One region of the Endozoicomonas sp. ALD068 genome, then DNA from elsewhere that is predicted to be linked to it. Evidence: predicted binding sites of a transcription regulator. Region 1 holds the regulator's gene; the other holds the start of a gene.

Region 1 (16,544 bases):
ACCTTCTCAGTAGCCCTCTCCAAATCAAGCTTTTGGGTAACCGCCTCATCAGAAACCGTCTTTACCTCCGTTTCCAGAGATCGAACTGTCTGCTGGGTTTGAAACAGCTGGTTTTGAATAGCCTGCTGATCGGCTCCTGCCTCCATCAGCATCCGCTCGGCTGCCCTGAGTCTTCTTTGCAATGGTTTAATGGTGTCTCGCTCAACGGCTTTCTTCTGCAAAATCAGTGCCTGAATGTCAGTAGTCTGATGGTTTTTCTGCCGATTCAGCCTTTCAAACTCAATATCTTTTTCTTTAATGGTTTCAGTCAGAATCCGTGCTTCATCTTCAAGCGCCTCGACCTTTTCCTGAAAAAGCTGAAGTGTCTCTTGTAACCTCAAATCCTGTTGTTTTAACTGCTGGCGATCTCTTCCCTTATCACTGCCTTGCCTGTTCCTGAGCGCCTCACTCAGTTGTTCAACTTCGTCAAGCACTTCCACCATCTCACGATCAACTTTCCTGTGCTGCTCAGTCAGTGTTTTCAACTCACCAGCCAACTCTTTTTGCTGTTTCTCCGCAGCCCTGAGTTTTTCGATTCTATGTTGCATTTGTTTAAAGTGTTCTTGCCCTGATGCCAGATCCGCTTTTCCCGGGAGCAGCTGGTCGGCCAACTCTGCTTTTCGCTGTTTCTCCAACTTCAGCGCGTCTTCTGCCTCACGGAGCCTTCTATCCAGAGCCTCTGCACGCTCAGACTCTCTTAGCTCCAGCTGTTCCCGAATGATTCTCTGGGGTTGTGCATGGGTAATGACAAAATCAGTCAGTTGCTTTGAACGTGTTTCCAGCTCGCCTGAATGGGTCCGCAGATAAAACAGGTAGCCCACCCCTGAACATACAGCCAGTCCGGCAGCAACAGGCACCGATACAGAAGCGGCCCCGGCAGCAAAAGCACCGACGACCAGAACCCCGGTTCCCTTGGCTATCGTGACAGCAATTCTGCGGCCATCCCAGATCGCACTTTTTTGAAGCCGGATACGATGCGCCTCTTCAAGCTCAGCACACTCGGCCTCTTCGAGCTTTAATGCCCTGAGTTCCTCAATTGTCAGCTCACCCTTTCTGGCCATCAGGATTTGCTTTTCCTGTGGTGAAAGATCATTGAACGTCAAATCCTCAGCGGCAACGAGTTCCTCAAAGGTTCGAGGTTCAGCCACTTGCACGGTTGGAGTAAACAGAATCCCTGTCACTGAGCTGAGCAGACTCATGGCGTAAATCTCCCTGATTTACGAAATTGTATTCAGTACAGTTATCGACACATTGGCGCTGAAGAACATCTTTCTTGCATCATAGGTATTGATAGCGTTCACAGCCTTCTCATCAAGCTCAATGACTTAACTGCCAGGCAACTGATCAAGTACAACATTTTTTTAGTGCGGACTTATCGCAACCCAGTAAGGATTTTCCGAAAAAGCCTTAAGTATGAAGGAATTACGCTTTAGTCTCGGAAAGCACAGACTTACACTTTGGTAGCATTTTCAATAGAATCGTCAGCGATTTCGCCAATACGACTTTGAGGCCACTCAATGACGTCAAAGCCCAATGTACGACAACCTGGCCATGTGGCCTGCAGAGACTGCAGTCTTAGCTCCCTCTGCCTACCTCTGGCATTGAATCTACAAGACATTGACCAGCTTGATCGCATCATCAAGCGAAGCCGCCCTCTCAAGAAGGGGGAACACCTGTTCCTGGAAGGAGACCGGTTTACCAGCGTCTTCGCTGTCCGTTCCGGGGCCTTAAAAACTTATACCGCCACCAATGAAGGTGAGGAACAGATTACGTCTTTCTATCTTCCCAGTGAGATATTGGGCCTGAGTGGTCTCGATACTGACGTCTACCCGGTCTCTGCTCAGGCCATGGAAACCACCATGATCTGTGAAATCCCCTTTGACCAGCTGGAAACGCTATCCGACCGATTCCCGGAGTTGCGTCGTCATATGATGCGCCTGATGAGTAAGAAGATTCGTGAAGATCAGCAGATGATGATGCTATTGTCCAAGAAAAACGCTGATGAAAGAATTGCGACCTTCCTGATCAACCTGGCCAGTCGTTTTCGTCGCAGAGGCTTCTCATCCCAGTCATTCCGCCTGTCCATGTCCCGCAATGAAATGGGCAATTACCTGGGACTGGCTGTAGAAACCGTTAGCCGGGTATTTACCCGGTTCCAGAAAAACGATCTGATCTTCGCAGTGGGCAAAGAAATTGAAATCCGTGACCCGATTCAATTATGCTCCCTGGCGGGTGGAAAGTCTGTCGGTTTGGAACAGATTATCTCCTCCGCATAAGCGCACCAGGAACGGACATTAAGGGAAAGATATGATCGTTGACGAAGCTTATCTGAAAGCACAGATTAGAACCGTTTCTGACTGGCCAAAGCCCGGCATTCAGTTTCGGGATGTGACCACTCTTTTCGAGAACCCCAAAGCCTGGCGGTCGGTCATGGACAGCCTCATTCATCGCTATATGGATGTTGAGTTTGACCGGATCGGCGCTCTTGATGCGCGGGGCTTCCTGATAGGCTCTGCATTGTCATATGCCCTGAACAAACCACTGATCCTGTTTAGAAAAAAGGGAAAGCTGCCCTACAATACTGTCGCTCAGGATTATGAACTTGAGTACGGGAAGGCAACGCTTGAAGTTCATGCAGACACTATTAAGAAAGGCGATAAAGTCATTCTGGTTGACGACCTGATTGCTACAGGTGGCACTTTGCTTGCGGCCGGTCAACTGGTCAGACAACTGGGCGGACAAATTCTGGAAGCAGCTGCCATTATGGATCTTCCAGACCTTGGTGGTTCAAAGATACTAAATGAAGCAGGAATTCCTGTCTTCTCACTGTGTGAATTTGAAGGGGAGTAGTCTCCTTCTTTTCTTTCCCGGCACCCCACGCCTTTCAACGCCTTCGCAACTTTCAGGTATTCAGTTTTATCGGAAAATGACTATCAGGGGCTGCTGTGGTTTTCACACCCGAAGTATGCCCTGGTTAAATTATGCTGTACTTAAGAATTTTCTGAGTGCTACGATAATCTGAATAATGAAAATAATGCTCTAAGACAAAGGAAATCCCGATGGGTATTTGTGCAAAGGAGCTGCGCCACTACGTTGTTCGCCCGACCCTGAAGCATTTAAAAATGTGGAGTCCTACGGCAGAAAATCTGCTGCTGGGAACAGCTGCCAGAGAATCCGGACTGGGTTTTCATCTTAAACAGGAACACCATCAGGCTCTGGGAATTTTTCAAATCTCGCCCAGAATGCATCGCAATATCTGGGACCATTATCTGGCGAAGAAATCCGACCTTTCCAGTTTGATCCGGGGACTGGCCAGCCAGAGAGAATTTCTGGCTCATCCGCATCTGGAATTAGCGACCAATCTCTCTTACGCTACCGCCATTGCCTGGATGATTTATTATCGAATCGATAAGCCAATCCACAAGGTGCCCCACGATGACGTCTATGCCTTGGGTAAGCTTTGGCATAATTACTACCACCGTCACCACCCCGGCCCCATTGAGAGCTTTGTGGACAGTTACAAGGCTTTGATAACGAATTCTACTGAGACAGAAAAGACAGTGTCAGAGAGCCTGAAGACTCCCTAACGCTGTCAGCTGGCACGATCCCGCTTTTCTGCACATTTGATGCAAAGATCGGCGTAAGGCATAGCTGCCAGACGGGCTTCAACTATCTTGTCACCGCAGCCGGTACAGAAGCCGTAATCATCATGATTCATACGATCCAATGCTTTGTTTATCAGATTAAGTTCAGCCCGGGCATCATTACCCAGCTGATCAATAACCTCATCATTTTCCCTCTCCTGCGCCTGCTCCGACCAATCGGCATTGGCTCTGCGAGTCATATCTTTATTGATGTTTCCGAGCCGGATATTCAACTCGTCTCTGCGAGATAATAACCAGACTCTCAGTTTCTCGTAATCAGCCATGGAAGTCCCCTGAATAAATGTCCACGATTATTCTGTGTATAAACGACTGGAACCTGTGTCCCTGCGCATTTTGTCCATTAGATAAGCATAGCTTCACTTAACCATATTTCGACAGCTCATTCACAATAGCAGCCGTCAGCCCTGTGAGTTCGGGAGGTAACTAATTGGTTAGGTACTTATAGCTGCTGCTGTCATTATCCCTGATGTCTATCGTGAAACCTTTGATTATAATGTTGTGAATTTTCGGGATCTTGCCCGTTTCACCATTATCCAGAGCAGTAAGTCACCCGGTTTAACCGCCCCCTCTAAGGGCCTTAAATGAAGTTGGGTACTTTCAGAGACAAGACAGAACCAAAATGCAGAGCCAAACAAAAAGCGCAAAAACCCACTTCAACAAACTACAGAAACGCCTGAGACGAGAGGTAGGTCGGGCCATCGCCGAATACAACATGATTGAGGACGGCGACCGCATCATGGTCTGTCTGTCCGGGGGTAAGGACAGCTATACCCTGCTGGATATTCTGCTGAACCTGAAGACTTATGCGCCGGTCAATTTTGACCTTATCGCAGTCAACCTTGATCAGAAACAGCCTGGCTTTCCTGAACATGTACTGCCTGATTATCTGGAAACCCTGGGTATTGAGTACCGCGTTGTTGAGGAAGATACCTACTCCATCGTCAAAGAGAAGGTGCCTGAAGGCAAAACCACATGCGCACTCTGCTCTCGGCTGCGCCGAGGCATCCTCTACCGCACGGCCAGCGAACTGAAAGTCACCAAGATTGCCCTGGGCCATCATCGGGATGATATTCTGGAAACCCTGTTCCTGAACATGTTCTATGGCGGCAAGATGAAAGCCATGCCGCCCAAACTGGTCAGTGACGACGGTCAGCACACGGTAATCCGTCCTCTTGCCTTCTGCCGTGAAAAGGATATTGTCCGTTTTTCCGAGTTTAAGGCATTCCCGATTATTCCCTGCAATCTCTGCGGCTCTCAGGAAAACCTTCAGAGGCAGGCAATCAAGGCTATGTTCACCGAGTGGGACAAACGCTTCCCCGGCAGAATGGAGAGCATGTTCAGAGCTCTGAGGAACGTAGCGCCCTCCCATCTGGCAGACAGCTCACTGTTTGATTTCAACAATCTGTCGGCGGATGGTCAGCCTGTTAAGGATGGAGACACTGCGTTTGACCCGGTGGATGTACCTCTGTCCTTCAGGGATGAAAACGATGAAGAGGAAAAGCCTGAACAAGCTTCCATTGTGAATATTGTTAACCTCTGACACGCACACTCTTGGCTTTGCTTTGGCCAGGTTCTTGAATCACTCCAGGAACCTTGCTGATGCAACACGCCTTCCCTGGCTCGTTACTTTTATCCAACCCCTCCGGTATTCACCGGAGGGTGCTGCCTGCTGCTGAGGCATCAGCAATATAAGTGCAATCAATGGCTACACTATTGCTCTGGGCAGACTAGTGGCCCGTTAGAGGCTTTTCCAGATCGTACTTCAACAAATCATTACTCTCAATCATGGATACCAACTCTTCTATATAATCAATACCTCTGGAGGAATAGGCATAAAGTCCCTGTGCCAGTACCGGCCCGGTAACCGGGTGTCCCATGGATTTTCTTTTTGAACGCAGCTCCCTCAAACCCTCATAATGATGGCTGGTATTGAGGTTATGCATATACGACCGTACCGATGCCTCCAATGAAGAAAACTTCCTGACTTCGTAGGTCGCACCTTCCGGACGCTCACCAGGAACAACACCACAGCCCGGAGTAAAACACCACTGGCCAAAGTAGTTGTTGGCTTCAACGGCAAACCTTGAAGTCCCCCAGGCCGACTCGTTAGCCGCCTGCACCAGAGCAAGCGATACCGGGATCTCGTCCGCCCTGTGCAGCAGGTCGTCATAAAGCGCATCACTGACTTTAAGCTCTTCATCCACTCTGAACTTTCGGGCCATATCCAACAGCCACTTTTCTTCGCTTTCATGCAGAGCCGATTTTTCCCTGAGCATCTTAACTTCCTGACGAATACCCGCCAGACGCTCATTCTCTTCATCAACCATTTGCTTCACGTGGGCAAAGAACTGACTTTTCTTCTTATTGACGTCCTCAATGGCAGCAAAGTCGGGAATATTCTTTTGAACCTTTTTTTCAACCTTGACTTCCTCCCTGGTGACCTTTTGCACCTGTTCTATTGCGGGCTCTTTAACAGGCTGAAAATCTCTGTTGTACCCGCTTCCCAGAGCAACGAGCCCTGCCAGCAGTAAAAGAAACAAACGATCAATTCTAGTCATCATGGTCTATGTCATTCTCCTGAGCCCGTCCGGCAAAAACGAAACTATTTAGACACTACTTTTTAACAAAAACGGCTTCGCCTGAAGTCATGTAATCATTCCGGAGTTCTATGATACTAACCGTTTAGTCTCACAATCCACCAAACCAGCGAACTGAACCAGACAGTCATGCCGAAGCCTTTATGAGACTGATAAACGAGGAAATAATTGCCCTATTATTCAATAAAAGAACCTGTATTGGGACGATATTACTTTACTTCGTATAAGAAATATGTAAACACTGAAGTCAAGGCTATCGAACGATCCTGTTGAACAGGAAGAGCCGATGCCTGTCACAGTGAATAATAACAACATATTAGCCGCTGTTTTGTAGCTGATAACTTAGCAAAACGTAAGGATTACCAGCTACTGGTACAGCCATAACGGAGGTTGCACCATGATATTAAGTCACTTTTGGGGGCTTCTCTTTCGTCCGAAAGAAGAGTGGACCGATATTCGGGAGCACCCTCCCGGCATTATTCGCCTTTACCTGGGTCAGGTCATATGGCTGGCTGCCCTGCCAGCGGTCTGTACTTATCTGGGGACGACTCGAACCGGCTGGACAGTCCCGGGCAGTGATCAGGTCGTCAAGTTAACGGAAACCAGTGCTGCTTTCATGGCATTTTTTGCCTGGCTGGCCATACTGGCGGGCGTTGCCGTTATGGGTGCATTCATCCAATGGATGGCAGAAACCTTTGGCAGCAAACCCAACATGACACAGAGTGTTGCATTTAGCTGTTATACCGCTTTACCACTCTTTCTGGCGGGCCTGTGCGGGCTTTATCCCTCTATCTGGCTGACTATTGTTGCTGGCACTATCGCCATGACCTGCTCAGCCCTGATTCTGTATTCCGGTTTGCCAACCTTTATGCAGATACCTAAGGAGCAGGGGTTTGTCTATGCCAGTTCTGTGCTTTGCATCGGGCTGGTTGTTCTGGTCTCGATTATGATCACTACCGTGATCTTCTGGGGTATGGGTGTAAGCCCCGAATACATTCAAGTTTACTGAAGTTCAGCGCCAAGCCAGATGAATTAAGCTGTATCATCTGGAAGCGATGCCTTGACGAAACCTGCCTGATTATTCCAATAAACCCACTGTACAGATACAATCCCTCTGCTATCCTCCCATGAGTTTTCCAAGTCAGCCTGTTTATGTCGAATATACAATGCCCCTATTTGCCTACCGTTGAGTTACGGGTCAGTGAGCTTTACTGCCTGGCCGAGCGGCATTTTCTTAAACGATTTCCACGCCCCCGGATCAGTCTGAGTTTAAGAGGCGAAACGGCCGGACAAGCCTGGACCGAAAAAAACCTGCTTCGTCTGAACAAACAACTGCTCAAAGAAAACCAGGAACATTTTCTGAAGCATACCGTGGGTCATGAAGTCGCACACCTCATTGCCCACCAACTGTTTGGCGGAAAGATCCGCCCCCATGGCAGAGAGTGGCAATTGATTATGCAAGAGGTGTTCAAACTCCCGGCCCGGAGAACCCACAGCTACAACACCAGCAATGCCAGCAAAAGACCATTCCTATACAGTTGCAGCTGTGCAGGAAAGACCATCCCGCTCAGTTCCATTCGCCACAACAGGGCCGTAAGAGGTGCAGTCTATTTGTGCGCCCAGTGTCGAGAACCTTTGAAATTCGTTGAGAAAATCAACGTTTGATGATCAGTGCTTCAGGGGGAATTGCGGATCAATTATCGTTAAATTTTTTAAAATACAATAAGTACTCAGCCATACAGAATCGAATATTTCTGGCTTATTGGGCAGGTGCTCTGCAAGGCGCAACAACGGGAACATAGCAAGCTATGTGACCAGAGTTGCAACGCATCACGACTGCATGGATGCAGGAGCTAGAGCAACGCAGGAGCAGTTGCCGCGAGTGCCTGAACAATAAGTCAGAAAATATGATTTCGTATGGTTGAGTACTTAATTGTTGTATCTATCCATTGTACAAGTTAGAGTTCATCCGTTAGCTAATGTTAGCAACCAAAGAATGTACGAAAAAATAATAATATGAAAAATCGTAGAACCCCCCTGGCACAAATGCAGCTAAACGTTGCAAGGCATCCCGATAAGGTCTGGCTTAATCAGCCTGACAACAGGCAATGGACTTCTTACACTTGGGGGGAAGCTGACGAGCAAGCCCGCAAGATCGCTCAAGGTCTTTTATCCAATGGAATATCAAAGGGCGATAAAGTCGCCATCATCGCCAAAAATTCAGCCGAATGGTATATTGCTGATTTAGCCATCATGATGGCAGGCCTGATCAGTGTGCCGATATACCCAACAGCTGGGGCAGACAACATAAAATATGTGCTTGAGCACAGTAATGCAAAGGCTATTTTTGTTGGCAAACTGGACAGCACTGAAGCCCTTTCAGAAGCAATGCCAGATGACTTTCTCAGCATCTCATTTCCATACCCTACACTTGATTGCAAAGAGCAGTGGCTTGACTGGTTGAATAATTATGAGCCACTAAAAACACTCCATAATCCGGATATCGACGATCTATTTTCTATTATCTATACCTCAGGCAGTACAGGCCTTGCCAAAGGCGTCATGATCAGCCAGAGAAATGTAGCTTCTTCGGCCATGGCTGGAGGTGAGAAGTTTTTAACAGGTCAAGAAAGACGGGTAATGTCATATTTACCCCTTGCCCACATTACTGAGCGATGCGTTGTTGAACTCCCATCAATTTATTACTCTGCCGAGATTTTCTTTGTCGAGTCCTTAGATACTTTTGTCGATGATGTTCGCTATGCACGCCCCACTGCTTTTTTATCAGTGCCCAGATTATGGACTAAGTTTCAGTCACAAATTCTGGCCAAAATGCCCAACAAAAAGCTACAAACTCTTTTGAAAATCCCCATTATCGGTAAATTAGTAGCAAAGAAAATTCGCACTGCTCTGGGCCTGCAGGAAGCTAAAATTTTCGGCTCTGGTAGCGCACCTATCTCTCCAGAGGTTTTGAAGTGGTTCCAAAAGTTGGGTATTCGTATTAGCGAAGGCTGGGGTATGACCGAAACCTCAGGCTTATCATGCAGCAACATCCCTTTCAAACCCGATGATATTGGCACAATAGGCAGCCCTCAATCTTGTGTCGAAATGTCACTTTCCGAGCAAGGAGAAGTGTTGATTCGAGGAGAAGCGGTATTTAAGTCTTACTACAACAATCCTGAAGCAACAGACGCTGCCTTTGAGAACGGCTGGTTTAAAACAGGTGATAAAGCTGAAATAACCTCTGAGGGTTCATGGAAAATCATTGGTCGGGTTAAAGAACAATTTAAAACCAGCAAAGGCAAATATGTTTCTCCGGTACCTATCGAGTCGAGCCTCGGTCGTAACCCGGATATCGAGCAGGTCTGTGTTATGGGGATTGGGCGCAAACAACCTATAGCAATGATTGTGCTGGGAGAAGGCGCTTCAAAAGATCGTGACCAGCAAAAAGAACAATTGGTCAGCACGATGACATCGGTTAATAATGAGCTGGAGGCTCATGAAAAGCTGGATCATATCATAGTCGCCAAAACGACCTGGAGTATTGAGAATGAAATGCTCACTCCAACACTGAAGCTAAAGCGGGATGAGCTTGAAAAGGAATATGGTCATTTTTTAACTCTGAAACATGACTCAGAAGTTATTTTTGAAGAGGAAATAGGCAGTTAAAAAGTGAAAGGTACAGTCTATTTATGTACCCAGTTTCGACAGCCTTTAAAGTTCGTTGAGATAATCTGCGTTTGAAGACCATTGCTTCCAGGGCAATTAAAGAGAGGTAAAACCTCTGTTTTTTGGGAGTGAGCCTCTCTTACATCGAAGCAATGATCGCGCGACCCGTTAGCCCGGCTGCCAATAAAACCCTGACCTTTTGAACAGGCCCCTCAGTGAGCTTCTCGCCGCTCCAGTAATCGTACCAATAAAGAGGGTGATCGGAGGTCAATGTCACCTCCCTGGCATTCTCGTTGTAGTTAAATAAACAGTGGAGTTTTTTACCCTCTGTTAATGCCAGAGAAGCGTGATGTAAAGACAGTGAAGTAAATTGAGCGGCGTCTTGACTATAACGATGGCGCAGTATCAATTTGCTTAACGTCGTTTTAGCAAACGGAGTAAGATCAGGCAGCGGATCGCCCGAAAGCAGAAGCCCGCCACTGGCGAGTAATACATTGCGATGAAAGTCATAATTACAGGGATCCGTTGATTGATTAGCAAGCGAAACAAAGGTGCCGCAATCAGGATCAATCTGCCACAATTTACGATGCTGCCAACTACGATGGAAGGTTTCTTTCGCAATTTGCTCAAACCGCTGAGCGCTCCGCTCCACATCGTCCGAGACTCTCATGGCATCAACAAGTCCTAAAGACGGCCACATGGGTGCGTTACACCCAAGTAAAAGAGCATCCTGAGCGCCCTTCGCTATTGCCTCCATACCCATTCGGTACGCCTGCACTCCGGTGACGCCTCTCTGATAACGTTTTCCTTTGAGCGTTCCCCAGTAATTGGCATCAAGTTTAAACAGCTCAACACCCCACTCTTCTCGCATGGTTTTGACTATGTGAGTTAGATGAGCCTGTACCTCGGGGTTGGATGTATCCAATACGTACCAGGGGGTACAACGCCAACCTCCGTAGGTCACATCTTCGGCCTTGAGGAGATCACCGTTATGATGGCGAACAAACCACGATGGATTCTGTTTAAACACTTCTGACTCAGGCTGAGCAATAAAAGGAGCAAGCCAAATCGCCGACTTTTTTCCTTTGCGCTTGATATCCGCTATTAATTCTTTCACTCCTCCAGAAAATTTATCCGACGGAGTCAACCAGTCGCCCATAAATGCCTGATAACCATCATCCAACAGTACCCACTCCAGATCGCTGAGATCTCCCGTCATTACATTCAGATTCTGGCGGATATTGTCCTCGGTGACATCAGTATAATAGACATACCAGGAACACCAGCCAATGGGGGCTGGTTGCACAACGCCTGCCCTTACGGGGTGATGCTGAGCAATCAACCCTGCGTATTCCTGATAAAGTTGGGGTAAAGAGCCTCCAGTTAGCACGACGACAGATTCCAACTCTCTGCTGCCCCAGTCCTGAGGAGAAGTTCCTTCCCCATCGATAGAGGCTGAGACCAAAACACCTCTCTCACCACTGACTATTTCGAAGTAGCCCGCATAGCGATGACAACAGGTAAAACCAAACAGGGTGTACTCCACTGAATCGTCTACAACCAAGTAGTTGTAGTAACGCTTTCCCTGCTGCTCTCCATAAATCCGGTAACTACTGCTGTTATCCGGACATCGACCAATATCAACCGGTTTGTCGTACGTCCCGGTGGTTTGCGCCAACATCTGAAATCCATCACCCAGCAAAGTCGCACTATGACCAAAATCAAACTCACTGGTGAATAGCTGATAGTTGTCCGGTATTGGATCGTTATGTAAACCGATATAGTGAAAGGTCACCTGGTTTTCACGAGCTTCATCCAGTAGGTCTGGATTTGCCAATGTGATTTCTCTGTGACACGGTAGATGAATGCTATGAGACATAAGAACCTGCTAAAGCCGATAAAAAGAAAACCGATAGCGTGATTCGAAAAGCACCCATACTCCAGCATAGAAAAAAATACCCGGATCAAACAGTCGAAACAACAAACCCGGATATTAACTCTACAAAGGTCTGCCCATATTTTTCCAGCTTATACTCACCCACCCCTGAAATATGAGACAGAGCTTCCAAACTGGCGGGTTTAACCGCTAACATTTCATAGAGTGTTTTGTCATTAAAAATGACATAAGCAGGAACACCCTGCTCTTCCGCCAGCTCTTTACGACGCGCTCTCATGGCTTCCCATAATGGACGATCATGGTCGTCAATAATAACTCTGCCCTGATCCACTCTCCGGGTTTTGCGTGCTGCACTCTCAGAGGCGTATTCAAAGCGATCCTGACGGAGCAATAATCGCTCACTACCTTTGAGCAGAGGACGGCATTTTTCATTCAATTTGAGAGCCCCATGCCCTTCTACATCAACATTTATATACCCTCTGGACACCAACTGCCGGAAAATTGAGCGCCACTCACTCTGTTTGAATTCACTACCTATACCAAAAGTGCTTATCCGTCGGTGACCAAATTGACTGACTTTGGCCGTTTCTTTGCCAAGCAGAACGTCGACCAGATGAGAGACTCCAAACATTTGCCCGGTCCGGTAAACACAGGAAAGGGCTTTTCTGGCGGCTTCCGTACCATCCCAGGTCGTCACCGGCTCCAGACAAAGGTCACAGTTGCCACACTTATCTTTCAAGGGTTCATCAAAATACTCCAGCAACACCTGACGGCGACAACCCGTTACTTCACAGAGAAACAACATGGCCTCCAGCTTTTGCTGCTCAATTCGCTGAATTTCAGGCGCTGCGGTAGAATTCGACTGAATCTGTCTCAGCAACATGACGTCCTGAAGACCATAAACCATCCAGGCAGTAGCCGGGAGTCCATCACGACCGGCCCGACCGGTTTCCTGATAATAAGCTTCGATACTTCTTGGCAGGTCCAGATGAGCAACAAAACGAACGTCAGGCTTATCAATCCCCATTCCGAATGCCAGGGTAGCAACAATAATCATGCCGTCTTCGTTGAGAAAACGATGCTGATTATTCTTGCGATCGTGAGCTGTCATACCGCCATGATAAGGCAGTGCTTTTCGGCCCTGGGCATTCAGCCAGGCAGCAGTATCCTCCACCCGTTTTCTGGAAAGACAGTAGACTATGCCCGAATCATCAGGGTGCTCTTTTTCCAGAAATCTCAACAATTGCTGCTTACCCTGCTTCTTCTGACTGATGCGGTAAAAAATATTGGCCCGGTTAAAGCTGTCAACAAACACCCTGGCCTGCGCCAGACCCAGACGTTCGATAATTTCCTGTCGGGTTCGTTTGTCTGCTGTGGCGGTCAGGGCAATTCTGGGAACCGTTGGAAAACGTGTTTTCAGTACCGAGAGCTGCAGATATTCAGGCCTGAAATCGTGCCCCCATTGCGACACACAGTGAGCCTCGTCAATAGCAAACAGAGAAATCTGTATCCGATCCAGCTTCCTTAGCATCATTTCAGTCATCAGACGTTCGGGAGCAACATAGAGCAGGTCAATATGCCCGGTGAACAGCTCCTGCTCTATTCGGTACTGCTCTTCCATGGAAATGCCCGAATTCAGGCTTTCGGCCCGAATACCTATCTGCTTGAGATTACGGATCTGATCTTCCATCAGGGCAATCAGAGGGGACACAACAATAGCTGTACCCGCCATAACCAGAGCCGGTACCTGGTAGCAAAGTGACTTACCACCGCCAGTAGGCATAAGGACCAGCGCGTCACGCCCTTCTGTGACCTCTCTGATGACCTCTCCCTGGAAGCCACGGAAAGATTCGAACCCGAAAGTATTTTGCAGAACATTCAGAGCAGGATCAGTCATTACAGTCCAATGCACATTTAAACGACGGTGATTAATTAGATAAGAAAAGACAAACCAGTATACCATCAAACTGAGGACCTGACCGAGAATAGACAGGAATCTTTCAGAAAACTACTGTAGACTCCCCGGTTTTCATTCATACCGGATTCTCTTTAAATGCAGGACATCTGTTCTACTCTGGAGCCGCTGCTGAACAGGTATGCGGATGAGGAAGGTTTTACTTTCCACGCCATCCATGGCTTCTATAGCGCCATGGCTATCGTCCCGTTCGAATTGAAGACCGATGTGCGTAATGAGATTCTGTTTGGCACTCGGGTAACACTCTCCGGGGAAGATTCAGCCCTTCTGGAACAGGCTCTTGATCAGTTGTCACGAGCGATAGATCGACAGTTCAATGAAGAAGAAGGCTTTGAGCTTTCCTGTGAAGAATTTGCCGACCCGAATGATGAAGACCTGCTGGACTGGTGCTGCGGTTTTCTTCAGGCTCATATGATGACGGAAGAAGAGTGGTTCCGAGAGAATGAACAGGAAGTCAGTGAACTGTTGCTCCCGGTCATGCTCGGCTCTGGTCTGTTTGACGACGAGCCTGAGTTCGAAGCTATTCTGGAAGACGAAAAGCTGACTGAAGATATGTGCAGCCAGATACCTGAGGTGTTGATGGAGCTTTATCTGATGTTTAACTCTCCAGAGGAGGCCAGCGGCAAGCCGCCAGCCAATAAGTTAAAATCAGCCCGCAAGGCCCCACCGCGCAGGCACCGGTAACATAGTCTGCACTGCTCAAGAAGGAAGTGAACAGTGCTTCATGCTATTGTACCGCCTTTATGAAATTTATCGGTGAATTCAAAAGGAGGCCGCCACTTGATTGGATTCACTGTCTGCTTTGACCCAGACTTCCACCCGGCGGTTTCTTATTTTACTGGCCAGACTCTCTGCTGAAGACAATGCCATATACTGACCGTAACCCCGGTACTGGATTTTCTTCCGTGGAACTCCAGCCTTGACCAGAGCTCTTCTGACCACATCAGCCCTGAGCTTAGCCAAAAGATCTGAATTTCTCGATTGCGCCCTCTGATCTGCGAAACCAATTAACAGAACCTCGCCTGGCTGTCGATCAATGAAACGCGCCAGCCTTTCAATATCATTGATAGCCTTGTTATCAAGCTGGGCACGCCCCTGAGCAAAGCGGAAATTAACAGACGCACGGTCAAACTGGTCAACAATCCGCTGATAATCCTCTGGTGCAGACTGCACATCAGGGCTCATCAGCTCAACCGCCTGATGAACATAACCAACAGAAGCTACGACAGGTTGTGCCTGATCGCTGGTTGCAAAACGGAGAAAGTCGAGAGCATCAGGATCAGCGTCCTTTTCTGGCAGATACATATAAAGACGGCGACTCAGAACATAATCTTCCGTCGAAACATGCAGCAGCTCAGGCTTCAATGCTCTGTCAGTGCCTTCAGAAACCATCAATGGTCTGGCTCGACCAATGGTATTCAGGCTGACAAAACCAATGCCCCCCGGGGTCGATGCCACCTTGTCAGAGACATCGGCATTGGACTCAAAACGCATGGCAGTTGGGTCGAGCTGGTATTTTTTGGCCAACACGAGGTTTTTGAAAGTATCCCAGGTTCCCGAACGATCATCGCGGGCAAACAGCGAAACCGGCAGATCGGCCCCTCCCAATTCTTTCCAGTTCTTCACTTCACCAGAAAAAAGACGGGCAATATCTTTGATATCCAGCTTGTTAATACTGTTACCCGGATTCACAATAATCGCCAGACCGTCAATGCCAACAACATACTCTGCTTCCAGACTGCTGAAATCGCCCATGCCAGACAACATGGCCTGCTCTTTAGTCTTTATCGGTCGTGAAGCGGCGGCAATCTGTCCTTTCCCGCTGGCCAGTGCTTTAAAACCACTGGATGAACCATGTGCAGCAATAAAGATGCTGACCAATTTACCCTTAGCGGGTAAAAAGCCAGTCACTTTGACCTCATTATCCAGACCGGTCGGGAAAACACCTACGCCTTCTGCCCCCAGATACTTCAGATAGGACTCAGCTAATGATGGCCCTAATCTGGCACCCACAGTATTTGAGCCATGAATCGAGAACAATAATTCTTCTTGAGCCTGAGCGCCAAAAGAAACAAGAGATAAGAATGAATAAAACAGCAGAGATCGGAATGTTGTTATTGTCATGAGTAAATTTCAGAGCACACTTCTAATTTTTCGGTGAGTCTATCGGCGAATTATGACAGAAATATGACACCCATTAACGATAAACGCCTGTCAGCGCCGCTTGACCCTGACTCTGTGGAAAATGTTACATAGCCTTTTATACTGCAAGAATCAGGGAAGATTCTCAGGAGAGAGGTTGTGGGCAATACAATTAATAACGGCGGGACTTCTTCAATAGGCCATTCTCAAACAGCGGGCGCTGATCCACAGAATTCAATAACCAAGACAGTCAAGGTCAACGGTAAGCTCTACAATTGCAGTGCTTCGAAAGTCTGGGGTTTGAGAGTTGCACGGGAAGTTCTCGGTGTTCACGGTCTGGTTAAACCCGTCTATGACCACTTCCATGGCAAGTTGCATGAACATCTCGCTGATAATACAGCGACCCCATCAAAAGCGCCTTCAACACCGCTCTCAGAAAGAAGCACCCGCCCACTGCCCAAGCTTCCCAACCAGATGAACGAGCAACCCAGGACCCATTCTAAACCTGCTAATACACCACTTGCAGTCAGAAACAGCAGTCCTGAAACCCAACCGGCTAA
Region 2 (16,544 bases), 840 kb from region 1:
AATACCTTTTCCTGCTCTGATTCCGGAATACCTGCCCCCTGATCAATAACTGATACTGAATCCTGATCAATACGAATTTTGACCTCGCCTTTTTCAGGAGAGTACTTGATTGCATTCTCCACCAGGTTAAAAAGGATTCTAAACAGCAACTGGTGACTCCCCCGAACAACCAGAGGCTGCTGCACTTCAAGTATTAGAGACTGCTCACAGGCTTCTGCCAAAGGCTCCGCCAGTTCAACCACTTCATAGCCTATTTCTTTCAGGTCACAACGGACAAACTCAAGATCCCCCTGCCCATATTCCAGTTTCGTGAGTTCAAGCATGGCATTGAAGGTATGCAGGATCGTATCAAGCTCAGTCTGGGCCTCAAGAATATCCTCAACACCAGCACCGCCATTTCGCAAGTATCCATCCAGCTTGATCCTCAGTCGGGATAAAGGCGTTCTGAGATCATGAGCAATACTGCTGGTTACCGATGCAATGGCTTCTACTGAGTCTTCGATCTGCGCAAGCATTTGATTGATATGACCAGCCAACTCATCAAACTCATCGCCCTTTTCAGTGACTTTAACTCTGGCGGCTAACAGACCTTCACCGACTTTTGCAGTCACTTTATTGATAGCGCGAAGACGAGCCAATATTTTTTTTGAAAATAAAAACCCGGTCACCAGTCCTACCAGCAAAACCAATACCATAGCGGCATAAAGTGCCAGAGTGAAACGAGAAGCAAACAGGTTAAAGTCTGAAGAGTTGTAGGCCAGCACCAGGGGACCCCAGCGACTGTTAATACGACTCCCCCGCACTTTCTGGAAGCGACCGTCTCCCAGAACCGAATCTCCCAGTATCCAGAAACTGCCCGTCGCTGGTGACAGGGGGACGGTTTCAGGCAGATAATTCAAATTACCCAGATAGCCTTCGGCGCTTTTAAAAACCACCAGCACTTGCCGGTTATTTTCAGCCATCTGACTTACAACCGCGCTGAATTCACTTTCTGAATGGCTTCTGGCCAAAGATGCCAGAGAATTGAGCTGTTCCAGAACAAATTGATCCTGTCGTTTCTGATAGAACCCCAGACTGTAGTCTTTCACTAACCACAGGGCTGATCCGCAGAGTACCAGGACAATAGCTGTATGCAGCAAGGTATAGCGCAGCAGTGAGGATGCCCGTAACCGACCCAGAGGGTCAAGCTGACTCACGGAGAACATAACCTGCCCCTCTCACAGTGTGAATCAGGGATGCTCCTCCGGCAGTATCCAGCTTTTTCCTCAATTTAGCGACATGAACATCAATAATGTTGCTGCCCGGATCAAAGTGATAATCCCACACAGACTCAAACAGCATGGTTCTGGAAATCACCTGATCCTGATGCTCCAGGAGAAAGCGAAGAAGCTGGAACTCTCTTGGCTGAAGGTTCACCTCAACCCTGTTTTTGACCACACGCCTGGATAATAGATCTACTTCGAGATCGGAAATAACAAGAGTATTTTTAGCTTCTTTACTGTGCCCTCTGCGAGTCAGAATTTCTGCCCGAACCAGAAGTTCCCCAAAAGAGAAAGGCTTGCAAAGGTAATCATCCCCTCCCTGCTTCAAGCCTTTAATGCGTTCATCAACGCCATCAAGAGCGCTGAGAATGATTACCGGTGTCTGGTTTTCAGAAGCTCTCAGTGCCGCCAGCACCTTGAGCCCTTCCATCTGGGGTAGCATACGATCCAGAACAATGATGTCATAGCTCTCGCCTGATGCCAGAAACAGACCATCCCGGCCATTGTCAGCCACATCCACGGTCCAGCCATGCTCCATGAATCCCTTGGCAATGTATTCACGGGTTGTCCGGTCGTCCTCAACCACTAGCAACTTCATATCATCACACCTATTCCGTTCCGACCATGGAAGGGAATCAAAAGCCTGATCATTTTTGGGTCACCGGAATCGGCCTGCCAGACTGAAGATCAACAATCACCTTGCGCACGCCTTTATCCGTCAACAACTCAATTTCAAAAAATACAATACCCTTCTCCTGTTCAAGCTCTGCTTCCATCAGCTGCCCCGGAACAATCTTTTTCGCTTCATCAATGGCTTTCTTCAAAGTCATGCCACTGTTCATTAACAGCTGGTACTTTTTACGTTTCAACTTTTTGCTGGAAAGCCTGTCTTTTTCGTCCAGCCAGACCTTTCCCGAGTCAGCATCCATAATTACTTCCAACTCAACGCTGTCTTCTGGATCAACAATGGCAAACTCATAAACCATTCTACCGTCTTCATCATCGATGCCAAATTCGCTGAGATGCCCGGAATAGCGGTCGGAAATTTTCGCAATGGCCTGTTCGGGTTTGATTTTGGCATTTTCGATAGCCAGCTGAAGCAGGACATTCTCCTGGCTTGCCAGAGCAGCGGTTGATACCAGAAAAAGGCCCAGAATGGCCTCTTTTAAAAGCCTCATGACACTTACCTGTATGAAATCAGTGAATAATCGCAAAGGATAGTGACTCTACAATGAAGACCCAATGAGCATAAGATTAACAAAAGTTAATCTTATGCTCATCTCGAATAATGACCGAGCAAAACTCGGACCGGACTACCACTTTCTGAAATTGAGTCCATACTTCCTATTCATTACAAAAAAATCGTTCATCTCCCAGGATTGAGCATGGACGTCCGTTTCTGACCAGATAACATTCAATCAAGGCAGAACCTTACGCATGAAGCAACGATTAAGTCTTCAGAACATCATTGGTATGGGTTTTATGACCTTCGCCATGTTTCTTGGCGCGGGCAATCTCATATTTCCTCCATTGGCGGGGCAGCTGGCTGGCACCCACGTCTGGCTTGCTGCTGCCGGTTTTCTGGTCACCGGAGTGCTTCTCCCTTTGTTAGCTGTGGTCATGATTTCCCGAGTTGGCGGCGGCTTCAACGAGATCACCGGTGAACTGCCACGCAGCATGATTGCATTGATGGGTTGCTGCATTTATATCATTGTTGTCCCGATATACGGTGTCCCGAGAACCGGCCTTGTTGCCTATGAAATCGGAATAATCCCGTTTCTGAAAGAGCCCGACAGCACTTCCAGACTGGCATACAGCATCATTTTCTTTGGCACTGCCTGGTATCTCAGCCTCTATCCGGGAAAATTACTTGAATCCGTAGGCAAGATCATCACACCGGCCCTCATCCTCTTGCTGATGATTCTCGGTATATCTCCCCTCATCTCCCCTCTGGGAGAAGCCGGTGAACCTATGAACGGATATGCAGAAAATCCTTTCTTTAGTGGATTCCTTGAAGGCTATATGACGATGGATGCTCTGGCTGCACTGCTGTTCGGCATTGTCATCATTACCAACCTTAAATCTCACGGTATTACCGCACCCGACGCCCTGGCCAGATATTCTGTCATAACGGCCTGTCTAGCAGCTTTCGGACTGGCTCTGGTCTACCTGTCCCTCTTCAATCTGGGTGCTCAAAGTCACGGAATCATTGCCCACCCAAACAACGGCGGCCAGATTCTTTCTGTTTATGTCAACAGACTGTTTGGTTTCTATGGCAATGTTCTGCTTGCAACGGTTGTGACACTGGCGTGCCTGACTACCGCAATTGGATTGATCACTGCTGCTTCGGAGTATTTCTGTGATCTCTCCGGGAAACTCAATTACAAGGTACTTGTGGCGACCATCAGTCTCTCCTGCATGATGTTTGCCAACTTTAATCTCAACCAGATGATCGAACTGTTTATTCCTGTTTTACTGGTACTCTACCCGGTCTCTATTGCCCTGATTCTCCTGGGACTGATCAAAAGCCTGCTACCCAATCCTCAGCTGGTCTACAGAGCCACGCTCCTGGTCACCTTTATACTCAGTCTGGTCGATGCCAGTAAGGGTTTGAACCATCCAATTACACAAAAGCTTCTGGTACCTCTTGAGTCACTACCAGGGTACGACTTTAATTTAAGCTGGGTTGCCCCCTCTGTGGTGACTATTGTTCTTACCTGCCTGATCGGGAAACGCGTTACCCCTTCATAGCCTGCTCACAAGGCCAGACTTCTTGGCAAGTCACCAAACATCAAGTAAGCTGCTCGGCTTGCGATAGACTATCGCGGCTACCATTCACTCATTTTATGTAAAAATAAGTAGCTTACCCATGACCCGTTTTCCGGCATTACCCGCGCTTATCCTGGCGATATCCGCTTTGACTGGCTGCCAGGTGCTACAAAAACCTGCTCAAACTACGGACAGTCAAAAGACCTCCAGGACAGAAACCGAGGCGCCCGACTCAAAACAGAAGACAGAAGAATTACAAACTTTTAAACCTTCCAAGCCTCTTCATCCGGATACCATTTCTGTTAAACAGCAACTGGTTCAAACCCCCGCCCGTGTTGGCGGAAAACTGGTGTTGGGTTTTGCAGAGATAGGCACTCTCACAGAATACGGTCTGAAAATGAATGCCAAGATCGATACCGGTGCAGGACGCTCGTCGATTGATGCCAGAAACATTAAGAACTTTGAACGGGATGGTAAAAAGTGGGTTCGCTTTGACCTCCCCAGAACCAGCAAGGGCAATGTCACTCTGGAACTCCCCGTCAAAGACACTGTCTTGATCAAGGTTCCGGGCGGTGAAGAGTCCCAGACCCGTTATGTCGTCAATATAAACGTCAAGGTCGGCGATATTACCCAGAACCTGGATGTCTCACTGAACGACAGGGAAAGTTTTGAATTCCCACTGCTCATTGGTCGGGATTTTCTCAAAGACATGGCCATAGCCAATGTTGGCAAGAAATACATCGCAACCGAGAAAGTCCTGGATACCTTGACCGTTAAGCTCCCGACTGGCGGCAACCTGAGTATCAAGAAACAGATTGACAAGCCTGTCGACGTCAGTGGTCTTGCTTTGTTTGGAGAGCTTGAAGAGGTTCGTATCAAAGGATTCAAGAACCCATTCAAGGCACGTATTGATACAGGTGCCAAAACGTCTTCCATTGATGCAACCGATATTGAATACTTCACAAAAAATGGCGAAGAGTGGGTTCGTTTCAAGATCGTCAATGGTGACAACAGCCGGACCTTTGAGCGCAAAGTCCATCGTGAAGTTTCAATCAAACGTCACGGCGGTCTGGCAAACCAGAGCCGGGTTACTGTCTTTATTCCCATAACTTTGGGAAAGATTTCCAAAAATGTTGAATTTACGCTGACCAATCGCACTGGCTACGAGCATCCGATTCTTATCGGTGAAAGACTCCTGAGCAATACGGCTCTGGTTGATGTTGCCCAGCAAAATATTGCTGAGAAAAAGAAGTGAGGTTTTGAATGAAAGGACGTTTTCAACTCAGTCTGGCGGTGGTCATTTTGATCGCGGCAGGTTTGGGCCTGACTTTATACAAACACTTTGCCCTGGGGTTTCCCTTAACCCGGGGAGAAACTACCACCGTCTGGAGTGTTGAAGCTGAAATACAGTTCAAGGCCGACGGTGGACCCGCCAAGGCATCCCTGACCTTACCCGATCAACAATCCGGCTTCCGTATTCTGAATGAATCCTTTGCTTCTCCGGGTTATGGCATCAACCAGTATGATGATGAAGGACAACGTCGTGCAGAGTGGAGCATTCGCAAGGCCAGTGGCAAACAAAGCCTGTTTTACAAGGTGAGTCTGCATCCGGATCGACAACTGGTGGAACCTCTGGCCCCTCCTGTTGAAGAAAACAACGACACCCTGAAGGCCAAACCGTCCCTGCCGGAACCTTATCAGACTGCAGCAGACTCACTGCTGGAACAGGTGAAAGAACGCTCTGCTGATAGTCGAAGTTTCACAGGCACCCTGATCAAGGAATTTATTGCCCAACAGCCCAGTCAGAATACCAACATGCTGCTTAGCATGATTGATAGCCGTGCTGAGCTCACCAATCTGCTGATCGAGATGCTCTCCATGGCCGATATACCGGCCCGGGTTGTTCGAGGCCTTTACCTCGAAGACGGCAGACGTCGTCAGCCCATAGTAGAGATGCTGGAAGTCTACACCAATGATGGTTGGTTACTCTTTGATCCTGAAACCGGAGCATCCGGAAACCCGGAAAACTTCTTCCTCTGGCAACGAGGTGGTAAATCCCTGTTGGATGTCATGGGTGGCACAGCGTCCCGGGTCTCTTTTTCGATGATTTCCCAGAACGAGCCAACAAGGGATCTGGCCATTGAAACGTCCCGGGCTGACAATGCAGCACTGGTCGATTTCTCTATCTACGCCCTGCCTCTGGAAGTCCAGAATGCCTTCAAGAGCATTCTGCTAATTCCGATTGGCACCCTGGTCGTATTGATCATGCGTATCCTGGTCGGCCTGAGAACATCAGGAACCTTTATGCCGGTCCTGATCTCCGTGGCCTTCCTGGAAACCCAGTTACTGCCTGGTTTGATTATCTTTGTCACCATAGTTTCCATCGGCCTCTGGATTCGCTCGATATTGAGTCAACTCAATATGCTCCTTGTCGCCCGACTGGCGGCGGTGATCATTGTCGTCATAGGCATAATGGGCGTTATGAGCGTACTCACCTGGAAGATGGGGATTACCCAGGCCCTGACCGTGACCTTCTTCCCAATGATTATTCTGGCGTGGACCATTGAGAGAATGTCTATCCTCTGGGAAGAAGAAGGCCCCAAAGACGTACTGATTGAAGGCTCTGGTAGTCTGCTGGTGGCCACTATGAGTTACCTGCTAATGTCCAACCCACTGGTTGAGCACCTGACCTATAACTTTCCGGAGTTGCTATTGACCGTTCTGGGTCTGACCCTCATGCTGGGTCAATACACCGGTTACCGTCTGTTGGAACTTCGTCGCTTCAAGCCTCTGGTTGGAGGTTAACCCATGGAGTTCATCAAACGATTTTTTCGCAGTTTTGCCAGTCCATCCAGCCTCCACGAGGCCGGGATTCTCAGCATGAACATGCGGAACCTCGATTATGTTATCAAATATAATCCCCGCAAACTGCTACCTCAGGTGGACGATAAGCTCACTACCAAAAGGATGGCAGAAAAAGCCAATGTAGACGTCCCTGAACTGCTGGGTGTTGTCGAATACCAGCACGACATTAAAGATCTGGGTACCCTGCTTGAAGAACACAACAGTTTCGTGATCAAGCCCGCCCAGGGCAGTGGCGGTAAAGGCATTCTGGTCATCGTGGGTCGCGACGGTCCACGTTATGTAAAAGCCAGCGGCGACACTCTGGAATTTGAAGACATCAACCGACATGTTTCCAACATTCTGGGTGGCCTTTACAGTCTCGGAGGCAAAAGTGATGTAGCCATGATCGAGAGCCTGATCGTGGCAGACCCGGTATTTAATGATTACAGCTTTGAAGGTGTGCCGGACATTCGTATGATTGTTTTCCGGGGCTTTCCGGTGATGGGCATGCTGCGTCTGGCCACCCGGGCTTCTGATGGTAAAGCCAACCTTCACCAGGGAGCCGTTGGAGTGGGTCTGGACATTGCCTCTGGCAAAAGCCTCAGAGCCGTCCAGTTTGATCTGCCGATTGACAGGCACCCTGACACGGGTCACAGCTTTGAAAAACTGGCAGTACCTCACTGGGACAAACTGCTCAAGTTGACATCAGCCTGTTATGACATGACAGGATTGGGTTATCTGGGCGTGGACATTGTCCTGGATGAGAGGGATGGTCCACTGATCCTTGAACTCAATGCCCGACCCGGCCTGGCTATCCAGATCGCCAATGACTGCGGCATCCAGCCCCGTTTGGAGCTGATTGAGTCTCTGCCCAACTGGACTATGCCTATTGACGAGAAAGTCGCCTTCTCTAAAGAGCACTTTGCGATGTAATTTCCACTACATCAGGACTCGACGTCCTGATGTACACTCGTTGCACCAGTGACAAGCAACGTCACTGTCGAAGTTAAATTAGTGACGAATCCGCTCTGCCACCTTGGCCTGCACACCTTGTCTGTGTCACAATCATTTACAGGGTAAATAGATTTAACAGACGACCCTTTGAAGGAAGAGTGAAAAGCTGTCAATTCGTCATGGAGGACTGCCTGAATTGCGGGTTCTATTGACCTTCTCAACCTGTTCGCAAAGAGCAGTCATTTTCATCAGGGCTCTGGTGCTTCTGCTGATCTTTTTTGTCAGCCAGGCTACCCACGGGACTTCCGTTGCAGAATCTTCACCGTCTGGACCGGTTAAACTGGTCAGCTTCCTGACTTCGGTTCCTGCTCCGGAAGCGATCCTGAGCGGAAAACAGCCCGGCACCAGTGATCGCTGGTACAAACTCCGCCTGACATTGAATCATTCTCTTAATTCAGACTGGTTGTTGGTATTCAGAAGGACTCCCCACAAGAAACTTGATGTCTTCACACCTTCTGAAAAGGGTTATCGGATCACTTCATTGGGTATTGGCAGTCAAAGCCGCAAGTCAGACCCAAGAGTTCTGAAACTCCGGCTACCTGGGAACAAAACCCACGACATTTATATACGTGTGGACAGCTCAGAACCAAACAGGTTGAACCCTCACCTTTGGCCACAATCACTCTACATGCTGGATGAATACAAAAATCAGGCCTTGTCAGCTTCACTGCTGGCATTGCTTCTGCTCTTTCTGATCGTTACAGCGGCTGTAATGATCTACACCCGGCACCCTTCCTACCTGTTGCTTACTGCACACCTGCTGGCCACCACGACGCTGATCGTATTTTACCAAGGCGACATTTTCTGGATAATTAACGGGTCCTGGGACCCCGAATTCTGGGTGCTGATCATGACGGTCATCAGCCTTGTCTCGGCCCTGGGCTGTTACAAGAACCTCGGTTTGCTGGCACTCTATAATCCCAAAACAGACAGACTTATGCTCTGGCTTAGCTGCCTGTCGGTCGGACTGGTTCTCAGCTTCTTCGCCACAGAGAAAACCCTGCTTCTCAATGCGGCATTTTTAATGATCGCAGTGTCCGCAGTCCTGCTCATTGCCAGCCTTCTGACTATTTTTTCGCAGGGTGTCAGACCCGCCAAACTGGCGTTACCGGTCATGCTCACACTGTTCTTTGCCCTATTTAGCAGCTGGGCCTCAAAAGAGTGGCCCAGAGTCATTCCCAGTCAGGCCGAACTGGCATTAATTGCTCTCCAATCCATGCTAATTAACGGTCTTTACTGGATTAACCGCAAACACAAGAATCGCCAGGCTATCTCTATCAATCTGGTTAACAGCCAATTTGATAAACGACGAGTCTTTGATTCAGCCCTTCGCAAACATCTTCAGGCACCCAGCAATGCACTAATGGATGAAAAGACCATTCGACAGCGTATTCTGGCAACTCTGGATGCGATAATACCCGATACACCCTCTATGATACTGATTAAGAATAAAGACCAGTGGGATGTCAGCAGCCATTACCCTAAAGCAGCCCAGATTCTAACAAACAGTATTGACAGTATTGAAGATGAGCTGATGAACATCATTACCTCGGAACAAAAGCACCATATCCGGCTTGAAGATCGAAACGGCGTTAAATACTGGATATTTCTGCTTCACAGTGAAGAAAACCACCATAGTCTGCTGGTGGTCTCACCGGGAAGCCAACCCAACAGACCTTTGAAGTGGCAACAGATAACCGACATCAGCAACCATGCGCGAACCCTGTTTCAGGCCAATCAGCAGACTCGATTCTGGAAACTGCAGGCCAGCCTTGATTCACTGACGGGTCTTCTGAATCGGAGAGCTTTTGTCAATGAGGCTTCAGAACTGCTTCACCGCCCTGATTCCGCAAAGTCCCAATCCTGTCTGATTTTCATAGATATCGATGATTTCAAACAGATCAATGATCGTTTCGGTCACCCGGCGGGTGACAAGGTTCTCTCTGACCTTGCCTGTCAACTAAGGAAAGATCTTCGTCAAGAGGACCTGATTGCCCGCTATGGCGGCGAAGAATTTGTTGTTCTCCTGCCCAACACAGATGCTGTCAGGGGCGTAAAGATCGCTGAGCGACTCAGGAACTCGGCATTACTCTACAAGGGAGGTCCTGTTCCCCTGAGCCTCAGCCTGGGCATTGCTGCCACCGGTCCGCAGACCGACACTCTCGACAAAATACTTAAAGAGGCAGACGACGCTTTATACCAGGCCAAGCATCTGGGTAAGAACAGAGTCTGTCGGGCACCTTCCTGTGCAGATATTCGACTATCGGTTGGTGAACCAGACAAAGTTCGACAGCCTGCGCGAGAAGAGATTACAAAACGCTTATCCTGAAACGTAAATCTACATATACTACACCGTCACACTGAGGCTTTAGAATATAGTACTCATCTCCTACCGAAAAAAACGTAATATACGACAATGACCGCTCTTTTCAGTCGCTGGAGACGGCAACGGAATGACGCAGACCTGCAGCTTGAAGAACGAAATTTAAGCTGGCTGGAGAAAGTGGCACGCGCTCCTCACCAGGAGCCCTGGAGTGTCACCATACTGCAGTACGCCTGGACTGCCGGTCCGGTCACACTTCTGGCCGCCTTTGCAGGCTACTATATTGGTTACGGCACCATGATGCCTTTGGACAAAACCCTGTATTTTGTTGGCTATTCTATTGTTGCCATTGGTCTGGGTCTGTTCACCAAGCTAATTTACGACGTTACCCACGGCCGACGGATCAATCAAGACAAAAACAACCTGCTCAGCATCATCGACCGAATTCCCGAAATCATTTACATGGTGCGTGATCTGACCCAACGTAATATGACCGAAGATGCACGTCGCATCCACTCTGCCGGTATTCTCTTGCAAAAGTTCGATCTTGGTCCGGAATGGATATCAACAGCCATCGAAGATATTACGGGTGACCCCGATCTGGCCCGCAAGGCCGAACAGATTGAAATATTTCGCAGGGCTGGCCTTTATCACAGAATGCATGACATTGTTCACGAAGTCTCTGATGACACAGAGCGTTATCAAAACGAACTCAAAGAACTTCACCCACGCATAGCCAAAGCGCTCAAAAACAGGTTAAGCGGGATCGTGGCCAGACCCCATGAAGGGCAACCCAGGGAGCCTCTGTTTATTGAGCGGATTCTCACTGCCAGCGAGCGAGATAATGAAGAATTGATGACCCTTCACGATGTCGAGGAAATACTCATATTATGCTTCGAGCTGATTTGCGGGCGCAAAATTTCCTGGCTGAAAATTGAGTATACCGGTCGCTGGGATCTGGCCAAGGCTTTGGACAGGCTCGAGGAAGAACGCAATGATTTCCGGATCAGCCGGGCCAGGGTGTACTCACGCCTCAAGGCTCTGGCAACCTGGCTCCATAATGTTGATATCCAGAATGACATTATTACCGATCACGGCCTGAGCCCCCGGAATTTGCTGGCGGCAGTCAGGGAGTCACTCGACACTCTCAGTTTGCAGGTTCGCCAGGCTAGGGACCTGACCCATAAAACCGGCAAACACGTTAAGGCCCTGAACATAAAACGCAAACAACTCGATAAAGCCATTCAACTCTACAATGAAGCTCACCGCGCCTACCTGAAACAGGGACGGGACAGCGACAAACTCAAACGCGCCCTGAAGTACTGGCAAAAACTCTCCACACTCCATCAGCACAACCCTGAAGAGAACTTAAAACGCAGCCTGACTATTTCAGAGCAGATTATCGAACTGGACGATGACACCAGAATGGAGGTTGCCAACCGTCTGGAAGCGTTTTCAAAGGAAACCCGCTTGAGAAAAGATAGCCATCGAGTCCACTCCCTGTCGCCTGCACGGAGATACCTGACAGAAACACGTGCCAGGGAGGTGGCCATCGAGGTGGCAACTATTCTAGACCCCTACATACATCTTCATGACCCACAGATTCAGAGGGCTATTGAGAGTTCCAATGCTTCCAGCCTGGCTTTTCTTGAGCCCGGTATGAGCGCCAGGACCAAGGCAGCGCTGGGAGAAGCTTTGGCCGCAGATGTTGATAAAAACCTCTCGGCCAGTGCCGAGAAACTGGCCCAAAACCTGATCCGTTACTATCGCGTCCCCCTGAGTGAGAGAACCATTAACTTCCTGGTACACACCTATCAGGCCGATTTGAAACGATTACAGTTCATTGCCCAGTTCGAGAGCCCTATGAGCGCTCGCTATTCACGGGATAATATTTCGCCCATCGAAGTTCCCCCTGCCAGTAACAAATGGCACATTGACTTATACAACGCCAATAAAGTCATCAGCAAATACAGCTCTGCCAGAAGCCATGGCTGAGTCACCTCTCAGCCCATCCTGATAACAATCAACCGAGCAAATATTTTCTATATGCCAATCAGAAATACTGATAGACAGATATTACATCCATCAGCATTCCTTATAGCCAAAAATCCACTTTACATTTCGAATGTTTCGTTTTTACACAGTGATTTATTCTTTATATTCAAACAAAAAACATTTATATCCCTAAAAAAAACCTGGATAACAATATATTTTAAACATTTTTGATGAAGATCAAACTTTGCGTCCTACTGTAGTTCATATATGTAACAAATCCGAGTAACATGTCCACAAATCTGTTTAACCAGCCACAGATTGATCCAGACCCATCTAAAACTCGTATATACCGGCGCACCGGCCAGATACATGCATTTAGCATGTATCTATTATCCAGAATGCGCGGTAACTGCAGCACAAAAAGGACCTCTGTGGCAGCATGCATTTTCTGATTTTCAGTACGGATTTGATTTAACACTGTCATAAACGAGGAGCACCATGATTACAGACGAAATCATCGACCTGTCGCGATTCCAGTTCGCGATGACAGCACTCTATCACTTCCTCTTTGTGCCGCTGACCCTGGGCATGACCTTCATTCTGGCGATCATGGAGTCGGTTTATGTTATGACCGGCAAACAAGTCTATCGGGATATGACCAAATTCTGGGGTAAATTGTTCGGTATTAACTTTGCACTCGGCGTTGCTACCGGCCTCACCATGGAATTTCAGTTCGGAACCAACTGGTCATACTACTCCCATTATGTTGGTGACATTTTTGGTGCTCCACTGGCCATTGAAGCCCTGATGGCCTTCTTCCTCGAATCAACGTTTGTCGGCATGTTCTTCTTCGGCTGGGACCGACTCAGTAAAGTTCAGCATCTGGCTTGTACCTGGCTCATGGCTATAGGTACTAACCTATCGGCCATGTGGATACTGATTGCTAACGCCTGGATGCAGAACCCGGTAGGTGCAGAGTTCAATTATGAAACCATGCGCATGGAAATGACCAACTTTGCTGACCTGATTCTGAACCCTGTAGCCCAGGTGAAATTTATTCATACGGTTTCTGCCGGTTATACAACAGGTGCCATCTTTGTACTGTCTATCAGTGCCTGGTACATGCTTAAAGGCCGTGATATAGGTTTCGCTCGTCGTTCATTTGCGGTGGCCGCAGGCTTTGGTCTGGCATCCATCCTCTCTACGCTTCTGCTTGGCGATGAATCCGGTTATGAACTGGGTGACGTACAGCAGGTCAAGCTGGCAGCGATCGAGGCCGAGTGGGACACCGAACCTGCACCGGCCGCTTTTACTGTTTTTGGACTCCCCAACCAGGAAGAGCAGAAAACAGATTACGCGATCAAAATCCCTTACGTCATGGGCATAATCGCAACCCGCTCAACAAACACAGAAGTACTGGGTATCAAAGATCTGATCGACGACAAGATTCAGAGAATCAACAATGGTATCAAAGCCTACGAACTGCTTGAAAAACTTAAAAATGGTGAAGATACACCCGACAATCGTCGCGAGTTTGATAAAGTCGTGGATGACCTGGGTTATGGCTTGTTGCTCAGCCGCTATACCGACGACATTCGAAGCGCGACACCCCAAATGGTTCGGCAGGCTGCAGAAGAGGCTATTCCGACCGTGTGGCCACTGTTTTTCTCTTTCAGAATCATGGTAGGTCTCGGTGTTGTGATGCTCCTGCTGCTTGTAACCGCCTTCTACAAGACGGCCCGCAGAACTGAGTACAATAGTCCAAAATTCCTCAAACTCTGTTTCTATGCGTTGCCACTGCCATTCATTGCCAGTGAAATGGGATGGTTCGTTGCTGAGTTTGGTCGTCAACCCTGGTCGATCTCAGGCATTCTGCCTACCTACCTGTCTGCTTCTACCCGGACAGAAGCTGACCTCTGGCTCAGCATCATTGGTTTTACTGCGCTCTACAGTATCTGCATCATTATCGAAATTTACCTGATCGTTAAATATGCCCGCAAAGGCCCTAGCAGCCTGCACACTGGCCGCTACCACTTTGAACGCAATCGTACCGACGATATGGCTCAGGCATAAAAGGAGGCCCTTATGGACTACGAAGTTCTCAAATTCATCTGGTGGGTTCTGATCGGAGTCCTGTTCATTGGCTTTGCCATAATGGACGGGTACGATCTGGGGACCGCCAACCTGCTGCCTTTCATGAGCAAAACTGACGAAGAACGTCGTATCATGATCAATGCCGTCGCCCCTCACTGGGACGGCAACCAGGTTTGGCTGATCACTTCAGGTGGCGCACTGTTTGCGGCGTGGCCTATCGTTTATGCCACAGCTTTCTCTGGCTTCTACTGGGCCATGCTGCTGGTTCTGTTCGCACTGATTGTCCGTCCGCTGGCCTTTGATTATCGCTCCAAGGTTAAACCCGAGCAGACAAAGTACTGTGACTGGGGTCTCTTTATCAGCGGCATCGTACCTTCTCTGGTATTCGGCGTAGCCTTTGGCAACCTGTTCCTGGGCTTTGGTTTTAATCTGGATGACACAATGCGCTCCAGTTTTACTCAGGGTTTCTTCTCATTGTTGAACCCCTTTGCCCTTCTTTGTGGTGTTGTCAGTGTCTCTATGCTAACCATGCAGGGATCTGTATGGCAAAGCATGCGCTCTGGTAGCCCAATCAAAGAGCGTGCGACCATTGTCGCCCGCATCTCTGCCCTTGCGACCATTGTCACCTTTGCACTCGCGGGTGTCTGGGTAGCTAACCTGCCCGGCTTTGAGGTCGTCAGCGGTCTGGTTATGAATGGCGAAGCCAACCCTCTGATCAAAACAGTTCACATAGCTGACGCAGGCATCTGGTTGGCTAATTACACCAAGTACCCGGTTATGCTGATTGCACCGGTCATGGGTTTTGCTGGCGCCATTGGTGTCTTCCTGCTGGCCAACAGCCGTCTGCACGGCCTGGCCTTTACCTGCAGTTCAATCACCCAGGCAGGCATTATCATGACAGCCGGCTTCTCACTGTTTCCATTTATTCTGCCGTCCAGCACCCACCCTAACGTTAGCCTGACACTGTGGGATGCAACGTCCAGTTACCTGACGCTGGGAATTATGACAGTGGTTGCCATGATATTTGTTCCCATCATTCTGGGATACACCATCTGGTGTTTCTACAAATTGTGGGGTCGTATGACAGCAGAACACCTTAACGAAAACACCCACTCACTTTACTAAGGAGGGCAGACTATGTGGTATTTTGCCTGGATTCTGGGCGTACTCCTTGCGTGTGCCTTTGGTATCATCAATGTCATGTGGTATGAGTTTCATGATATGGGATTTGATAATGATATCAATGATTTAGATGACTAGGGCAGGTGTTTGGGAGTAAAATTTTGTTACTCCCAAGCTCATTTTTTGTTCCCGAACATGCTCAATAAGAAGCAACAATTCCGAATCGTGCCTTGTGGCAAGATTTAGTTGCTCAGGAAGAAAACGCCACTCTACAGCAAAAAAGCAGTGAGTGGCGTTTTAGTTTCAGTGCAGCAGCCAGTCCCTGGTCAAAGCGAACAGAGAAGATTTCAGCTGATACAACTGCTCAATCATCAGGCTTTTTGGGAACAGCTCTTCTGGTAGCTGAATACTGATCCCCAGCCCCATAACATCTATCCCTGAGTACTCACAACGTTTCACCAGGTCAACCACCGCATCATAGTGGTCAATATCCGGTGCTCCATCAGTAATCATCAGAATCAAGCGCCTTTCGGCATTTGATAGACAAGTCTGATGCACTGCATACCACAACCCTGTGACCATGGGGGTTGAGTCATGGCTGTCCAGAGCAGAGAGTGATGGCTGTCCAGAGCAGAGAGTGTTCCTGCAATTCGTAGATTGGACCTGCCTTTCACCACCCCGATTGATATTTGCCTAAAATCTGTTGTCAAAGAAATAAACAGACATTCAGGTGCACCAACATGCCTCAAGCTCAATACCAGTCTAAGAACCTCAACCACCTTGGCTTGGTTGCCGCTATGTGTCGGGAGTTAAAGATAGCCGAATACATTGATGCCCGTATCACAAATGACTCCGATGTTCGTAATGTCACTATTGGACAAGCTGTAGTTGCAATGATCATCAATGGCTTGGGCTTTACGGGGCAAACTCTGTACATGCTCCCTGAGTTTTTTGAGGATAAGCCGATTGACCGCCTTATCGGGGAAGGTATACAGGCTGAACACTTGAACGACAAGGTACTTGGTCGGGCTCTCGACAGTTTGTACGACGCTGGTGTTAGCGACTTGTATCTCAATCTGGCCGTCAAGGTCGTCAATCATCTGAAACTTCCTTGCAAGGCA

The links. Region 1 encodes FNR, which switches genes on or off when oxygen is low (the NO sensors DNR and NnrR bind a similar motif). Its sites were predicted from a motif close to TTGATNTANATCAA; they were not measured.
Region 2: the regulator FNR is predicted to act here: its motif matches at 12,435-12,448, upstream of ACO6V5_RS07745 (cytochrome ubiquinol oxidase subunit I).

Annotation. Positions count from the first base shown of each region.
Region 1 is NZ_JBLYNU010000004.1:2,984,608-3,001,151, forward strand. It holds gene ACO6V5_RS09905 (hypothetical protein) at 1-1,238, opposite strand, end outside; gene fnr (fumarate/nitrate reduction transcriptional regulator Fnr) at 1,557-2,315, shown strand; gene ACO6V5_RS09915 (adenine phosphoribosyltransferase) at 2,350-2,889, shown strand; gene ACO6V5_RS09920 (hypothetical protein) at 3,099-3,626, shown strand; gene ACO6V5_RS09925 (TraR/DksA family transcriptional regulator) at 3,632-3,967, opposite strand; gene ttcA (tRNA 2-thiocytidine(32) synthetase TtcA) at 4,324-5,244, shown strand; gene ACO6V5_RS09935 (glucosaminidase domain-containing protein) at 5,432-6,265, opposite strand; gene ACO6V5_RS09940 (Yip1 family protein) at 6,699-7,310, shown strand; gene ACO6V5_RS09945 (SprT family zinc-dependent metalloprotease) at 7,454-7,966, shown strand; gene ACO6V5_RS09950 (AMP-binding protein) at 8,348-9,970, shown strand; gene ACO6V5_RS09955 (glycoside hydrolase family 36 protein) at 10,110-11,807, opposite strand; gene recQ (DNA helicase RecQ) at 11,935-13,764, opposite strand; gene ACO6V5_RS09965 (YecA family protein) at 13,921-14,526, shown strand; gene ACO6V5_RS09970 (substrate-binding domain-containing protein) at 14,605-15,966, opposite strand; gene ACO6V5_RS09975 (tyrosine-protein phosphatase) at 16,144-16,544, shown strand, end outside.
Region 2 is NZ_JBLYNU010000004.1:2,148,392-2,164,935, forward strand. It holds gene ACO6V5_RS07700 (ATP-binding protein) at 1-1,205, opposite strand, end outside; gene ACO6V5_RS07705 (winged helix-turn-helix domain-containing protein) at 1,183-1,860, opposite strand; gene ACO6V5_RS07710 (PepSY domain-containing protein) at 1,910-2,440, opposite strand; gene brnQ (branched-chain amino acid transport system II carrier protein) at 2,700-4,013, shown strand; gene ACO6V5_RS07720 (ATP-dependent zinc protease) at 4,132-5,286, shown strand; gene ACO6V5_RS07725 (UUP1 family membrane protein) at 5,295-6,836, shown strand; gene ACO6V5_RS07730 (alpha-L-glutamate ligase-like protein) at 6,840-7,808, shown strand; gene ACO6V5_RS07735 (diguanylate cyclase) at 8,026-10,218, shown strand; gene ACO6V5_RS07740 (hypothetical protein) at 10,306-12,207, shown strand; gene ACO6V5_RS07745 (cytochrome ubiquinol oxidase subunit I) at 12,706-14,280, shown strand; gene cydB (cytochrome d ubiquinol oxidase subunit II) at 14,293-15,426, shown strand; gene cydX (cytochrome bd-I oxidase subunit CydX) at 15,439-15,561, shown strand; gene ACO6V5_RS07760 (hypothetical protein) at 15,727-15,936, opposite strand; gene ACO6V5_RS07765 (IS1634 family transposase) at 16,164-16,544, shown strand, end outside.